One region of the Litorimonas taeanensis genome, then DNA from elsewhere that is predicted to be linked to it. Evidence: predicted binding sites of a transcription regulator. Region 1 holds the regulator's gene; the other holds the start of a gene.

Region 1 (8,298 bases):
AGGCAATACCCGCTGCGATACAGGCATAAGGGTTTGCACCCGAAGAACCAGCAAGGCGAACTGTGGACGTTGACGCATTCTGTTCGTGATCTGCGTGTAAGATAAAAATCTTATCCATCGCGCGTGCTATGGTAGGGCTGATTTTATATTTTTCTGCAGGAACAGAAAAACACATATTTAAGAAGTTTTCAGCGTAATTTAGAGAGTTGTCAGGATAAACGTGTGGTTGGCCGATGGAGTATTTATAAGCACGGGCTGCAATTGTAGGGATTTTCGCGATCAAGCGATGCATCGCCATGTTACGAGCATCGTCAACGGTTGTGTGTGAATCATCATGATAAAAACCAGAAAGCGCCCCGACCGTACCACACATCATTGCCATAGGGTGAGCATCGCGGCGGAAGCCGTGGAAGAAGCTCTCAATCTGATCATGCAACATTGTATGTTGAGTAATCGTGTTTGTAAATTTCGCGTTTTCAGCTTTATTAGGCAATTCACCGTTAATTAGAAGGTAAGCGACCTCCAAGAACGTTGAGTTTTCAGCCAGTGATTCGATATCATATCCGCGATATAGTAACTGCCCTTTACCACCATCGATGAAAGTAATTTGGCTTTCTGTTGAACAAGTGGATGTGTAGCCAGGGTCAAACGTGAAATGTCCTGACATTTTGTGAAGTGCGCGCACGTCGATACCAGGTGCGCCCATGGAACCCTTCATAACGGGGAGTTCAAAGGATTGGCCGTCCACGGTTATTGTGGCTGTACCGCTCTGAGTAATCTTATTTTCCATGCTTCTCTCGCTTTTTAGTTATCTGAAAGAACATCAAGGCAGTCAGTCAGTCTGCCCAGACATTCGTCTTTCCCAAGGAGCGCCAAAACCTCTGATAAATCAGGGGATGGGCGTCCACCTGTCAGCGCTGCGCGAACAGGTTGTCCAATCCGGCCAAACCCGATGTCGTTTTCAGCCGCAAAATCTGTTAGAAGGCGCTGGATTGTCTCCGCGCTCCATGCTCCGCTTTCTAAGGCTTTAAGCTGTAAAGTCAAAGCCGTTAGTAGTTCAATTACGCCGTCTCGACGTAAAGGTTTGGCTGTTTTTCCTTCTAGGGTTAAAGGGCGGTCAACCAAAAGGTAGTCAGCTTGTTCAACCATTTCTTTGAGGGTTTTTGAACGAGGTTTTAGTGTTGCCATAGCGGCTGATAAACGCTTCAACTTTTGTTCGCTTATCTCATTAGGCGATAAATAGTCGAGAAGACGACCAAGGATAACCTTATCATCCGTATGCACGATATGTTGTCCATTAATGAAATCCATCTTGTCAAAATCAAGACGGGCAGGAGAGGCGTTTATCCCATCCAATTCAAAAACGTCACTTATGGCCTGATCGTCAAAGAACAGCTCATCATCTCCGTGGGCCCACCCCAATTTTACAAGATAGTTTCTAAGACCTGATGGAAGGTAACCCATATCACGATAAGCTTCGACACCGAGGGCGCCGTGTCTTTTTGAAAGTTTTTTTCCATCTGGGCCGTGAATAAGGGGCACATGTGCCCACTGAGGAATATTCCAACCTAATGCGGCATATATTTGTTGCTGACGAGCGGCATTGATTAAATGATCGTCTCCACGAATAACATGGGTAACGCCCATATCATGGTCGTCTACTACAACGGCGAGCATATAGGTGGGCGTCCCATCCGCTCTTAAAAGCACAAGGTCGTCCAGCTCGGTATTTTCCCATGTGATATTACCTTGGACATGGTCTGTAAGAGAGGTCTGCCCCTCAGGTACACGAAAACGGATAGCGCCAGTGCTATGATTTTGGTCGCGATATGACGATCTGAAGGCTTGTCCGGCTTCACGGCATTTCTCTCGTTCAGCATCTAAGGCGTCACCTTCTAAGGGACAGCGATATGCGAGCCCAGCATCCAATAGAGCATTAGCCGCAGCGATATGGGCATCGGCACGTTGACTCTGGAAGATGATTTCGCCGTCATAAGTAAGGCCAAGCCATGCAAGGCCATCAATGATAGCTTGCGTTGCAGCCTCAGTTGAACGGGCTTTATCAGTATCCTCAATGCGAAGGTGAAACTCTCCACCCACATGTTTTGCAAAGTAATAATTGAAAAGCGCTGTTCTAGCCCCTCCAATATGAAGGTACCCCGTTGGAGATGGTGCAAATCGTGTGATTATTTTTTGGGTCGTCATAATACATTCCACCCCGTAAACTATTCGGGTTGTGCGCGGTCTATTTCATAACATACAGGCTTTCAATAGCCCTGGAGAGAGTTTTGATGTCCGAGTGGCATTCAAAACCCTTATCGCCGCTCCACGACTAAATTTTGATAATTTTGTTGTTAGCATTGGCGTTGGAATTGCCCTGTATTTCGGGTTAGGATTCGAACCGGATTGGCGTGTGGTTGTCGCTGTACTCGCTGTTATATCAGCACTAGTTTATTGGGGGCGAGATAAAGACACTACTTTCTGGGCATGGATGTTTATCATTTTTGCTATAGCTTTGGGGTTCGGGCGAGCAGTTTGGCATAGTCATGCGGTTAAAACGCCGCGTCTTCCATTTTATGAGCATGCGTATGATGTAAGGGGTTGGGTTGAGTCCATTCAAGCCTCTGGTTCAGGTGTTAGTTGGCATTTACGCGTTAAAGACATAGAGCAATTAGAACCAAATCAAACTCCGCACAAAGTCAGAATAAGGCTTGGGCAAAAACACTTAGAAGCCGCTACAGCCAGCGATTTCATTGAAATTCGTGCGATTTTATCTGAACCGCCAGGCCCCGCAGTTTATAACGGTTATAACCCATCAAGAAGAGCCTATTATGATAAGATAGGCGGGTTTGGATTTGCTATCTCAGTCCCTAAAGTGGAACGCTCTGATGAAACGTCACTAAAACAAAAAATTTCTAAATTACGCTTCGGACTAGCAAAAAGAATATCAGAGACTGGGCCGTCTGAAACAGCAGGGTTGCAAGCCGCACTGCTTACGGGTGTTAGACGCTACATTCCGCCTGACCAAACGGATGCATTACGCGCGGCTGGCCTTGCGCATATATTAGCCATCTCTGGATTGCATATGGGGTTACTTGCGGGTTCGGCTTATTATGTATTTACCTTCTTATTGGCTTGTATTGCACCCTTATCTCGGCGTTATGACGTGAGAAAATTTGCAGCCATTCTCGCGATTGTGGCGGCGGCCAGTTATTTGGTGTTGTCCGGCGCCTCTGTTGCGACGCAGCGTGCTTTTATTATGGCGGTGATAATTTTTACGGCTGTAATACTTGATAGGCAGGCGATTTCTATCCGATCTGTATCTGTCGCTGCTTTTATCACATTGATTCTGCATCCAGAGAGCTTGGTCTCTGTGGGCTTTCAAATGTCATTCGCTGCGGTGCTTGCCTTGGTAGTTGTCTATAGGCATTGGCAAGACCGGCGGCATTACCCATTCGAGAGTAAATGGGCCGCAATTATCCGCCGTAACTTCATCTCTCTTAGCGTTACAAGTTTTGTTGCAGGTTTAGCGACTGCAGGCTTTGCTCTGTTCCATTTCGGGCGGATTGCGCGATACGGATTGCTAGGAAACTTGTTCGCTATGCCGATTTTCACCTTTGCTGTGATGCCGCTTGGGATCATTTCGCTTATAGCATTTCCATTTAGCCTTGAGAGATTTCCCCTCTGGTTGATGGGGCAATCCCTTTTGCCTATTCTTGAAATATCAAAATGGGTGGCGTCATTAGAAGGAGCGATGACTTATATTCGTCAGGCGCCGAATTGGATGATTGCGGTTTATGGACTGGCATTTATTTGGATGTTGGTTGGCAAATTAAGAGCTAGAATTCTGGCTATGTGTTTAATTGTAATCTGTGCCCTAGGGTGGTGGACAGTAATTCCCCCTGATATCAGAATTTCTGAAGACGGACGCGTTTCTTTTTGGGAAACCGAGGAATATCAGAGGCTTATAGTCACGAGTGAACGTGCTGACAGATATGGGCGGGAACAATTCGCAGAGAAGGCTGGGCAGAGCGATTTCGATGTGGCCAATATGCACGCTGTAGAAGCCCCGTGTGATGAGCTAGCCTGTCGCTTTGTGGTACAAAACAAAGTCTTATCTATCTTAAATCACCCGTCTGAGGCGAGGCTTGAGTGCGAACAGTCTGATATCGTTATTCTTACACAGCGAGATGTTGGCCCTGAGGTCAGGCGTCATTGTCGAGCGGAACTTATTGATGGCCGTGTCTTGCGCGAGGGAGGTGCTCAGGAAATTTATTTGTCAAAGGGCACAGTTAAACGTGTAGGTATAAAAAAGCCGACGTCACAACGCCGACTTTGGGAGTAATAATTACATAAAAAGCCTCAATATTGGCGTAATAACCCAACAAGAACGCCTTGGATTTCAACGCGGTCGGGGCCATATATTTGTGTTTCAAAGTCAGGGTTTTCTGCAATGAGTTCAACAGTTTGCCCGGATTTATATAACCGCTTTAAGGTTGCCTCATCTTGGTCGACGAGAGCGACAACAATTTGATTGTTTCGGGCTGTGTTGGCTTTTTTCACGACAACAATATCGCCATCTAAAATGCCAGCATCTTTCATCGATTCCCCTTCAATTTCGAGGGCGTAATGATCACCATTGCCGGCCATATGAGGCGGTACCACCATAGTATTATAACTATCCTCAATTGCCATAATGGGCAGACCTGCGGCGATTTTACCAACAAAGGGGATTGCTGTTCCGTCATTGGCGGGTTGGGGCGCTGACTTTTCCTTAGTAAAGGACACGACTTTGTCTTGCATGTCTTCGGGCAGCTTTAATACTTCTAAGGCACGTGCTTTATTAGGGAGACGACGAATGAACCCACGTTCTTCGAGCGCTGATATCAATCGATGAATACCTGATTTGCTGGCTAACCCTAAAGAGTCTTTCATTTCGTCATATGAGGGAGGGACACCGACGGCTTTCACTCGTGCATCAATCAATATTAACAAGTCTTTTTGCTTTTGCGTTAGCATTTACCACCTCGAACAAATCAGAAACATTCACCTTGTGTTCTAGTGTTGTTCTCGTGGTTGTCAAGACCTTCGTAAGGCCTTCAAGGCTGCTGCAACATCATCTTGCCGCATAAAGCTCTCACCAATTAGATACGCTTGGGCACCTTGCTTTTGTAGTCTTGCTACGTCTTCAGATGTGAAGATACCGCTCTCGGCGACTAATAATGCGTCTTTAGGGGCCTTGGGAGCGAGACGTTCAAACGTCTTCAGTGATGTATCAAATGTCCGTAAGTCACGGTTATTTATTCCTATTAGCTCTGCTCCCAGCTCTATCGCTCTTTCGAGTTCAGCTTCATCATGAGTCTCTATAAGTGCATCCATTCCGAGAGCTTTAGCTTCATCAAATAAAGCTTGCGCGGCTTTGTCGTCAATCATTGCCATGATAATTAGAATGCAATCCGCGCCCATAGCACGGCTCTCTACGACTTGAATCGGGTCAAGCATAAAATCTTTGCGAAGTAGGGGGAGACTGGATACCTTTCTGACCTGCGCAAATATTTCAGGGCTACCTTGGAAACCCGGACCGTCGGTAAGCACGGAGAGACAGGCTGCGCCTCCATCTTCATAGGCTCTCGCAATGGCGACAGGATCGAAATCAGCGCGAATAAGACCTTTTGAGGGGCTCGCTTTTTTTACCTCTGCTATAATGGCAGGGGAGGTTCCGCACAGTAATGCCGCCGAGAAACCGAGAGCAGGCTGTTGGTCTCTTGCAATGACTCGCAGATCTTCAATGGAAATGTCTTCGTAAAGATTTGCGACTTCTTCGGCCTTGTAAGCCGCTATTTTCAATAAAACGTCAGGCGCGTCCATGAGAGCTTTGGGAGAGTTATCCATGACTAACTTCAATTAGTTTCCGAAGGGCTTGATGTGCCAAACCACTATCAATAGCGCTTATAGCTTTATCCAAACCTTGAGGGATATCAGAGGCGAGTCCCGCAATCATTAAAGCGGCAGCGCTATTAAGGAGTACTATATCACGATAATCGCTATGTTCCCCGTCTAAAAGCGATAATAAGGCTTGAGCATTTTCAGCGGGATGACCCCCGCGTAGACTTTCAATTGTAGAAAGTGAAATGCCATAACTCTGAGGGGATAGGTTCAATTCCTTGACCGTTCCATTTTTCACTTCACTAACCGCGGTTGGACCTGTTGTTGTGATTTCATCGAGGCCATCTGAGCCGTGAACAATCCAGACATGATCCATGGATAGGCCAGCAAATGCCTCAGCCATAAGATGCCGCCAATCATTGTTATTGACCCCAACGAGCATTCTTTTTGCGCCCGCTGGATTGCTCATTGGCCCCAACAAATTGAACAAAGTACGTATCCCAAGAGCCTTTCTAGCAGGTCCGACATGGCGCATAGCGGGATGATGATTTGGTGCGAAAAGAAATCCGACCCCCGCCTTATCTACGCATTCTGCTGCTTTTTCGGGGCTAATAGCTAGGTTCACTCCCAGTTCTGATAATGTGTCTGCTGTACCCGTTAGGCTGCTTGCAGCACGATTTCCGTGTTTAGCAACCTTCGCGCCGGCGCCGGCGCAAACCAAGGCACTTGCTGTAGAGATAGAGAGTGTGTGCAGACCAGTTCCTCCCGTTCCCACAATATCAATTATGTCGGCCTCTATATGAACGGGAGTCATATGGGCGCGCATAGTCTCGACCCCAACACGAATGATGTCGGATGATAAACCAACCATCTCTAGACCCAGTAAAAGCGCACTCACTTCCATATCTGAGGCTTCGCCGCGTAAGATTGTGTTGAGCGCTATGCCAAAGGTTTCAGCATTAGGTCGTTCGCCTGCGGCGAAGGATTTAAATATGTCTGTGTTAAAACTCATTTCGTAAGCTTTAAAAAGTTTTGAATGAGGTCATGCCCATATTCTGAAGCTATAGATTCAGGATGGAATTGCAGGCCATGAATCGGGCGGCTGACATGTCGAAGTCCCATTATTTCTCCATCATCCGTCCATGCATTTGCAATCAAGACATCTGGAAGCGTTTCCCGTTCAACGGCAAGGCTGTGATATCGCGTTGCTTTGAAGGATTTGGGTAAGCCTTCAAAAAGACCTGATCCATCATTTTCTACATCTGATATTTTCCCGTGCATGATGGTTTTTGAACGAATGACGTTCCCGCCAAAGACCTGTCCCATGCTCTGTTGACCCAAGCAAATTCCAAGAATTGGGAGGGTGTCAGGGGCTTGACGAAGAATGTCGAGGCAGATTCCGGCTTCGTTGGGGGTTTTCGGCCCAGGAGAGAGGAGGATAGCTTCAGCCCCGAGTTCGAGGGCTTCTTGCGCACTCATATCGTCGTTTCGGATGACATGGGTCTCGGCACCGAGTTCTTGTGCGTAATGAACAAGGTTATAAGTAAAGCTGTCGTAATTATCGATGACGAGGAGCATAACTTAATTCCTCTCAAAATTCACAGATTGCTCGGCAGCGCGAAACAAGGCAGCGGCTTTGTGAAGTGTTTCTTCAAATTCTAATTGCGGAACAGAATCCATTACGATGCCTGCGCCAGCGCGTACGTGAAGTGTGTTGTTTTTTACGATGCCGGTGCGAAGGGCGATGGCAGTATCCATATCCCCATTAGAGCTAATATAACCAACCGCACCCGCATAAATTCCGCGTTTTTCTTCTTCAAGTTCGTCAATAATTTCCATGGCACGAACTTTTGGCGCACCTGAAACTGTGCCAGCGGGAAACCCAGCGAATAGAGCGGAAACTGCGTCCATGTCATCTTGGATTTCTCCTTCGACATTGGAAACAATGTGCATGACATGACTGTAGCGTTCAATTGTGAAGCGCTCTGTCACGCGAACTGTTCCGGGTTTTGCAACGCGGCCGACATCATTACGTCCTAAGTCAAGGAGCATGAGATGTTCCGCGAGCTCTTTGGGGTCTGCAAGAAGCTCTGCTTCCAATGCTTTGTCTTGAGCGGCAGTCTTCCCGCGGGGGCGGGTCCCTGCGATTGGACGGACTGTCACGATGCCATCGCGAAGTCGTACAAGGATTTCGGGGCTTGAACCAATAATTTGGTGGTCTTCAAAATCTAAAAAATAAAGAAATGGAGAAGGGTTCATTCGCCGTAGAGAGCGGTATAGTGAAAATGGTGAGGCGGGTAGAGGGGCTGAAAGGCGCTGACCCAGCACAACTTGGAAGATATCGCCTGCTAAAATATAGTCCTTTGCCGCTTTTACCCGGGTTGCAAATTTTTTAGCGGTCGTTCCCAGACG
Region 2 (8,298 bases), 610 kb from region 1:
TCCAGGATTTCCCTAGCTAAGATGGTTTCGATCTCGACCATGGGTATCTCCGGTCAGTTATTAATGTGAATTTTTAAGACTAATCTTTTGGTGTCAGAACCTGACGCCCACGATACATGCCTGATTTCAGGTCAATGTGGTGTTGACGACGCAACTCACCACTGTCCTGATCTTCGACATAGTTTGTTGCAGTTAGGCGATCATGTGCGCGGCGCATGCCACGACGTGAATTAGAAATTTTACTCTTAGGGACAGCCATCGGGGCCTCCAATGTTACCATTTAAAAACGCCCCATCACAAAGAGGAGCGCCTATTCGTGCGCGCATGTAGCGAGTCCCTGCGCTTTGGGCAAGTCTTTTTGCCTGTTATAAGCCGAGGAATCTGCTGTTTACCGACAAAAACGGGCGTTTTAGTGTTAAAAGTCGTCTCTCTCGACCTTCCCTCGCAATGATTTTTTCTCTGACCGGATGGCTTTTGATTTTAATCGTCGTTTTACAGAACCATAAGTAGGTTGAGTCGGTTTACGTTTTATTTTCGGCTGCAAAGCGGCTTTGATAATCCCCTTTAATCGAAACAAAGCGTCCTCTTTATTGCGATGTTGAGACCGTGATCCTTGGGCCTTAATCACTATCATACCGTTCTCAGATATATGATTATCAGAATGAGCGAAAAGTTTAGACTTTTGCTCTGCGTTCAAACTTGCGCTCGACGGAATATAAAAGCGAAGTTGTATCGCGGACGATGTTTTATTGACATGTTGTCCACCCGGGCCAGAAGCCCGAATGGCAGACAGCTCAATCTCTGCCATTGGAATCGAAAGCTGTGTGTTAATATAAAGCGCGTCGCTCACACCTATCTGATACGCCTATATCGCAGCTTTAATCGCTGCGAGCGCCTCCTCTGCCCCTTCGGGTTTAGACCCCCCAGCTTGGGCCATACCTGGCTTACCGCCGCCGCGACCATTTACGAAAGGCGCGCCAATATTCACCAAATCCGAGGCAGAATATTTTGACGTCAAATCATCACTAACGGCAACGCCGACAGCGACTTTTCCATCTTCTTTGGCGATGAAAGCCACAATACCGGACCCTAATGCGTCCAATTGCTCATTCATCATCGGACGTAATTCCTTACCTGAAACACCTTCAAGAACACGCGCCATGACCTGAGTGCCATTTATATCTTCGGCCGCACTGGCTCCGCCACCGCCGCCGAGCGCCAATTGCTTGCGCGTCTCTGACAACTCTTTTTCAAGGCGCTTTCGGTCAGCCAACAGGCCCTCAAGGCGCTCTGGGACGTCTTCTGGACGTGTTTTCAGCGTGTCGGCCGCTTGACGCGCTAGACCCGCTTGGTCTTCTAAATAACGCCTTGCAACCTCACCTGTAACAGCCTCAACGCGGCGGATACCCGCTGCAACCGCTTCTTCATTCACAATTTTGAACAAGGCAATATCGCCCGTACGCGCGACATGTGTTCCCCCACATAATTCTACAGAATAGGCCTTTGTGAGGTCTTTCGGGTCATTCCCCAAAGCCAGTACACGCACCTCATCACCATATTTCTCGCCAAACAACGCTAGGGCGCCCGCTTTGATCGCTTCATCAGGGCTCATGAGCTTTGTCATAGCAGGAGCATTTTGTTGTATGATCGCGTTTACCTCATCTTCGACACGGGCTAGCTCTTCGCGCGTAATGGCGGCCCCGTGTGAAATATCAAAGCGAATGCGCTCACCATCCACCATTTGGCCTTTTTGGGCGACATGTTCGCCCAACACACGGCGAAGGGCCTCATGCAGCAAATGCGCCGCAGAGTGATTATGACGCGTCGTTTCGCGGTTTTTTGAATCCACAGTAATTGTTGCTAACGCCCCTACAGCAATTTCGCCTGTTAAATCACCGATATGAACATGCAGGCCACCTGCCTTTTTTTGCACATCAGTAATGGTGATTTTTGCGCCATTCCCGAATGTCGCCGTCCCTTTATCCCCTGCCTGACCACCACTTTCTGCATAGAATGGCGTTTTAGACGTAAGGAACATAACGGGGCCAGTGTTTGCCTTCTCAACAGATACACCATTTTGAACCAGGGTTTTAACGCTCTGCTCAGAACTTAATTCTTCATATCCGGTAAACTCACTATCACCCGCTATAGCTTTGGCTTCATTCCAAACATCATCCGTCGCTTGGTCGCCAGACGCAAACCCACCCTCGCGTGATTGGGATTTTTGGCGCTCCATAGCGGCCGCGAACCCATCCAAATCAACACCGAGCCCTTTCGCCCGTAAGGCATCTTGTGTCAGGTCAATTGGAAAACCATATGTATCATAGAGTTTAAAGGCTGTTTCACCGTCCAGTTTCGCGCCCTTGCTAAGCCCTTCTACAGCCCCCTCTAATAAAGCTGTTCCGCGGCCTAATGTACGGCGAAAACGCTCCTCTTCTTGTTCAAAGGTTGCCGTTATAGACGCTTTGGCGCGATTGAGTTCATCATAAGCGCCGCCCATTTCTTGAATCAATGTGGGCACTAGGCGATGCATGAGCGGGTCTTTGGCCCCAAGCAAATGCGCGTGCCGCATGGCGCGGCGCATAATACGCCGCAACACATAACCTCGCCCTTCATTAGACGGCGAAACACCATCCGCCATAAGAAACGAACAAGAGCGTAAATGGTCAGCGATAACGCGATGGGAAAACTTCGCCTCACCTTCAGCTTTCACACCCGTCAAATCAACAGAAGCGCGAATAAGTGTCTTAAACAGGTCGATATCATAATTATCATGCTCGCCCTGAAGAATAGCCGTAATGCGCTCTAGCCCCATGCCTGTATCAATAGACGGCTTTGGCAGAGCTTCTTCTCGGCCATCGGCAAAGCGCTCATACTGCATGAAAACCAAGTTCCAAATTTCGATAAAGCGGTCACCATCTTCATCAGGTGAGCCTGGAGGGCCTCCAGGAATGTCTTCGCCATGATCATAAAATATCTCAGAACATGGCCCGCAAGGTCCTGTATCCCCCATAGCCCAAAAATTATCTGAGGTCGCAATTCGGATTATTCGATCATCGGGGAGACCCGCGATTTTTTTCCAAAGGTCATACGCCTCGTCATCGGTGTGATAAACTGTGACGAGTAATTTCTCTTTCGGGAGACAATAAACATTCGTTATAAGATCCCAAGCCGACGCAATGGCGCGCTCTTTAAAATAATCACCAAAAGAAAAATTGCCGAGCATCTCAAAAAATGTATGGTGCCGCGCCGTATAGCCGACATTATCTAAGTCATTATGCTTTCCGCCCGCCCTGACGCATTTCTGAGATGTCGTCGCTCTTGGTATATGTGGCTTCACCGCGCCCGTAAAATAATCTTTAAACTGTACCATTCCCGCATTTACAAACAGCAATGTGGGATCATTATCAGGCACGAGCGGGCTTGATGGTAGAATAGCATGTTCGTTCTCCCCAAAATAAGAGAGAAATTGCTGACGAATATCATTCAAACTTTGCATTAAGGCGTCCGATTGGTTTCTAAGTTCAATTCTTATCCGCCCCTATAGAAAGAGCGCTCGGCAGTGCCAAGCGCTCTTTTATGCAAAGCGTCCATCAAATCTATCAAAACGCGCGGATTAGGGATAGCGGTTATGACAGTGGAGCGGGGACTCCACGGGCTCTTGTTTGATACTCAGCCTTGCAATGGGATTGGGACGTTCGGGTAGCCCAATCCTATTTCATAAGGCGTTTTGAACTCTAAACGAGACCAAGAGCGGCCGCGTCGCCATCATCCTCAACTTGCTCTTCTTTTGGCATAAGAAGCTCTTCTTCGATAAGACCTTCGTTCTTACGAATACGAAGTTCAACATCTTCAGCAATATCTGGGTTCTCTTTCAAGAACCGGCGTACATTCTCACGGCCCTGACCAATACGCTCATCACCATAAGAATACCAAGAGCCTGACTTCTCAATAACTTCAGCTTTAACGCCTAAGTCAATCAACTCGCCAGTTTTCGAAATACCCTCTCCATACATGATATCAAATTCAACCTGACGGAAAGGCGGTGCAACTTTGTTCTTCACGACTTTAACGCGGGTTTGGTTACCAACAATCTCGTCACGATGCTTAATGGCACCAATACGGCGAATGTCCAAACGTACAGAGCTATAAAATTTCAAAGCATTCCCGCCTGTTGTTGTTTCAGGCGAACCATACATGACACCAATCTTCATGCGGATTTGGTTGATGAAGATAACCATACAGCCAGACTTAGAGATCGAGCCCGTTAATTTACGGAGCGCTTGGCTCATCAAGCGTGCCTGTAACCCTGGCAAGCTGTCGCCCATATCGCCTTCGAGTTCAGCCCGAGGCGTCAATGCCGCAACAGAGTCAATAACAAGAACATCAATCGCGCCAGAACGCACAAGCGTATCGGCAATTTCAAGACCTTGCTCACCCGTATCAGGCTGTGCAATCAAAAGTTCATTCACATCCACGCCGAGCTTGCCTGCATAAACAGGATCAAGTGCATGCTCTGCATCGATAAAGGCCGCAACCCCACCTTGTTTTTGAATTTCAGCAACACAATGCAAAGAAAGCGTTGTCTTACCTGAACTTTCAGGTCCGTAAATTTCAATGATACGACCCTTTGGTAGACCGCCTATGCCAAGCGCAATATCGAGGCCCAAAGAACCGGTCGATACAGATTCAACATCCATTGCAGATTTTTGCCCCAGCTTCATCACAGAGCCTTTACCAAAGGCACGGTCAATTTGGGAAAGCGCTGCATCTAGAGCAGCGGATTTATTTTTATCATCAGCCTTGCCGACGACTTTAAGAGGTGTGGTGTTTCTGGCCATTGTCAAACTCCAGTAGAGAAATATCGGAGCCCTTCGATATTCTAAATAAAGTTACGGCTATATCGGACTGCCGTAAGACTTATGTTCCATATTTGTTCTATTATAGCAAGAACAAATATGGAACAAATTGTGTTTTTCTTAAAACATTGAATTCAAACATTTATTCCGCATCGCCAATCTCTGCCTTCACCTTTTCTGCCAATTGCGCCAAGGTAAATGGCTTGGGCAGGAAGGTTACATCAGGCTCTTTCGACAAGAGTTCAGAGAATTGCTCCTCTGCATAACCAGAGATAAACACGATTCGGGCCTGACCTAAAAGCGATCTTCCTGCTTGCAGCAAAGTTGGCCCATCCATACCCGGCATGACCACATCAGAAATCATCATATCGAAGACATGGTCACCATCCTCTAATATTTCCAATGCCTCTTCACCATCTTCAGCTTCAACTACAGTATATCCGCGCTTGCGAAGCGTTTTCGCCGCTATAAGGCGAACGCTAGCTTCATCCTCGACAAACAGGATAGTCCCTTGGCCCGCTAAATCAGATGGCTTCCTTACCTCTTTTTGCGCGGACGCAGACTCTCCTGTCGCCTCTTGGGCAGCCAATTGAGACTTAATGACTTCAGGGTCTGCCGCAGGGAAGATAATACGGAAAGTCGTCCCCACACCCAATTCGCTTTCAACCGATAGATGCCCACCCGATTGCTCCACGATACCATATACGGTTGCCAAACCTAATCCCGTGCCCTTGCCTTGCTCTTTGGTTGTAAAGAAAGGCTCAAATATTTTAGCCTTAACTTCATCAGGCATCCCGGTGCCCGTATCTGCAACTTCTATTGTTACGAAATCATCCCCCGGCAAATTCCGAACAGCCTCTTGCAAGCTTGCATCCTTAACCTTGTCTCGGACGATATGTTTACTTGTGACAGTAATCGTCCCGCCGCCTTGCTCTGCCATCGCATCACGCGCATTGACGCAAAGATTCATCAAAACAGAATCAATTTGGCTTTTATCCGCCATGATAGGCGGCAAATTCCGACCATGCACCATGACCAGTTTGGCCTTTTCACCCAGCGTCTGGCGTAAAGTCACAACCATGTCTGACAAAGAGTCTGTTACGGACAGGACTTCCATACGGCGTGTTTGTTTTCGTGAAAACGCCAAAAGCTTTTTCACGAGCGACCCCGCACGTGCACCCGTAGAATTGATGTTTTGCAATTCTGGGTAAGAAGGATCACCAACAGGGTGACGTTGTAACAATTCGTCCGTATTCAAACGAATCGCTGTCAAAAGATTGTTGAAGTCATGAGCCACGCCCGCGGCTAACTGCCCAATTGCTTGCATTTTTTGGCTTTGTACAAGCTGATCTTCTAGGGATTTACGGGCGCTAACATCCACCAAAAACGCCCATATGGTCGTCGTCGTTTGCCCCTGTTCATCCACATGCGGGGGCGCCGTATCCACCAAAATATAAACGCTGACAGGCAGAGCATTTTCTCCGATTAATGTCGCATCAAAAGGCTTGTCAGCATCGAATTGCACGGCGTTCAGCTCTAGAAAGCGATGTTCTCCTTCGCGAACCGCAAACATCTCACCAAATTTTTTCTGTGTAGCCTCAACGCCCTGACACATCCGTTCAAAAGCAGGATTAACACTCGTAACAATCGCTTGAGAAATATCGAGCGAAGCATCAGAGAGACTTAACTCCAGCATCCCAATGGGCGCAGCGGCATAACCCGCCAACTGCCCCTCGCTCAACCCTAAGGCCGTGTGCCCACGGCCTATTGCTTGCCCGTCAATATGGGAGGAAGCCTTAGAGGAAACTGTTTTCGGCGCAGAAGAATGTCCATAAACCGCAGCATTACAAACCAACTCTCCGCTATTTAAGCTCTCCCAGCGACCGACAACAATAGTGGGCGTTACAACTCCTTTTCGCGTAATCAAACGCGTATCCGTCCGCACACTACGCCCCGGCACAGCAAGACTGTCTAAAAGCGCCTTAGGGGCTTCTATGAATTCGCTCATTTTCTCAGCATATTGCCCCATTTCAAGCCCCAACCAATTCCGGAGCGTTCCATTCATGGCTAAAACTCGCCCGTCTTTGGACATCGAAAACAATCCCACAGGCGCTTGGGTCATCAGACTTTCGGACATTGAGCCCTTGGATGTAATATCTAATATTTGCCACAAATAGCGCGTCGCATTGTGGTCAAGACGGCGGACAGAGATTTTATATCGGGTTAAGACACCCTCTGTGGAGATGTAGTCTAGAACCTCTTCGGCCGTCTCAGTTTCAGGCCGAATATGATGCAAACGGAAAATCACACCCGCCATTTCAGCTTCTGATGAAGCAAATACTCTCTCAATGGATGGTGGTTCATCGCCAATAGAAAAGGCTTCGAGGCGTGAGCATAAATTATAATAAGCCTGATTGGCCTGAACAGGTTTGCCGTTTTGTACTATAAGAGAAGGCACAAGCCCGTTTTGGAAAACAGCATCATAATCGGACTCTCTTTCGGACATATCCCCGGCCCGCCGATTCAGCACCACACCTAAAAGGCCAAACAGGGCGATGACTGACAGCCCGCCCAAAAATACAAAGCCAGTCCACCCCAAACCACTAGCCTGCAGAAACAAGAAAACCAGACAAGCCAGTATAATGGCCGCCATAACAATAACAGTCACCCAGAATGGAACAGCGCCCAGACCTTTACTTTTCGCTCTAGGGACAAGCGGGGTTTCGTCTACGGGTTGCAATACGCGGTCCATAAATCACTTCACACAAGAATACTGTCACGTTCTTGCGATATATTCCGCGCTTCGGCTATATGTTTTTTTAATCTTTATGTTAGTTAGGTCTATGAACGCTGTACTTTCCTCTACCTCTAAATCGCTGTTACTCTCTGTCGCCCTCGGAGGGCTCATTTTTTCGTCTACGGCCTGCACGCCATCTAGTGATACACCCACTCGCGCGGTTTTGGTTGAAACTGAAAGCGCGAACTTAAACGCATGGTTTGAAGCTCGCTTTGAAGACGACCTAGCGCGCTCACCAATGAACCAAACTTACCTTGGGCGCGACACGAATAAGGATCGCCTCGACGACAATTCTGCGATGGCCCTTGATGAAGAAGCCGCCATTAAACGCGCGCGCCTACAAATTTTACGAGATCAATTTGATATTGACCGGCTCGATGAACAAACCCGCTTATCCTATCGCTTGTTTGAATACGCAATGGAGGATGACTTAACCTCACATGAATTCTCTGATCATGATTATGTCTTTCAACATATGGGCGGGCCTCACACCGATTTACCAGCCTTTATGATCAATTTTCATCCTATTAAGACCGAGGATGATGCACGCGATTACATTGCCCGCCTCAATCAATTTGATATCTATTTAAAACACGCCGCTGATAGGGCCCAAGCCCAATTGGATAGCGGGATTGCTTTACC

What was found. The regulator LexA, encoded in region 1, represses DNA repair genes until DNA is damaged. The targets are predictions, from matches to a motif close to ATGTTCCNCTTGTGTTCC.
Region 2: a site for LexA is predicted at 4,923-4,940, ahead of recA (recombinase RecA). Genes of this name have one in related genera too.

Annotation. Positions count from the first base shown of each region.
Region 1 covers NZ_RBII01000001.1:993,850-1,002,147, reverse strand. Annotated here, with positions in the region: gene DES40_RS04705 (citrate synthase) at 1-790, opposite strand, end outside; gene gltX (glutamate--tRNA ligase) at 805-2,205, opposite strand; gene DES40_RS04695 (ComEC/Rec2 family competence protein) at 2,300-4,345, shown strand; gene lexA (transcriptional repressor LexA) at 4,363-5,019, opposite strand; gene trpC (indole-3-glycerol phosphate synthase TrpC) at 5,080-5,868, opposite strand; gene trpD (anthranilate phosphoribosyltransferase) at 5,885-6,898, opposite strand; gene DES40_RS04675 (anthranilate synthase component II) at 6,895-7,464, opposite strand; gene trpE (anthranilate synthase component I) at 7,468-8,298, opposite strand, start outside.
Region 2 covers NZ_RBII01000001.1:388,240-396,537, reverse strand. Annotated here, with positions in the region: gene eno (phosphopyruvate hydratase) at 1-41, opposite strand, end outside; gene rpmF (50S ribosomal protein L32) at 80-259, opposite strand; gene arfB (alternative ribosome rescue aminoacyl-tRNA hydrolase ArfB) at 416-850, opposite strand; gene alaS (alanine--tRNA ligase) at 866-3,499, opposite strand; gene recA (recombinase RecA) at 3,738-4,841, opposite strand; gene DES40_RS01800 (ATP-binding protein) at 5,002-7,611, opposite strand; gene DES40_RS01795 (DUF885 domain-containing protein) at 7,703-8,298, shown strand, end outside.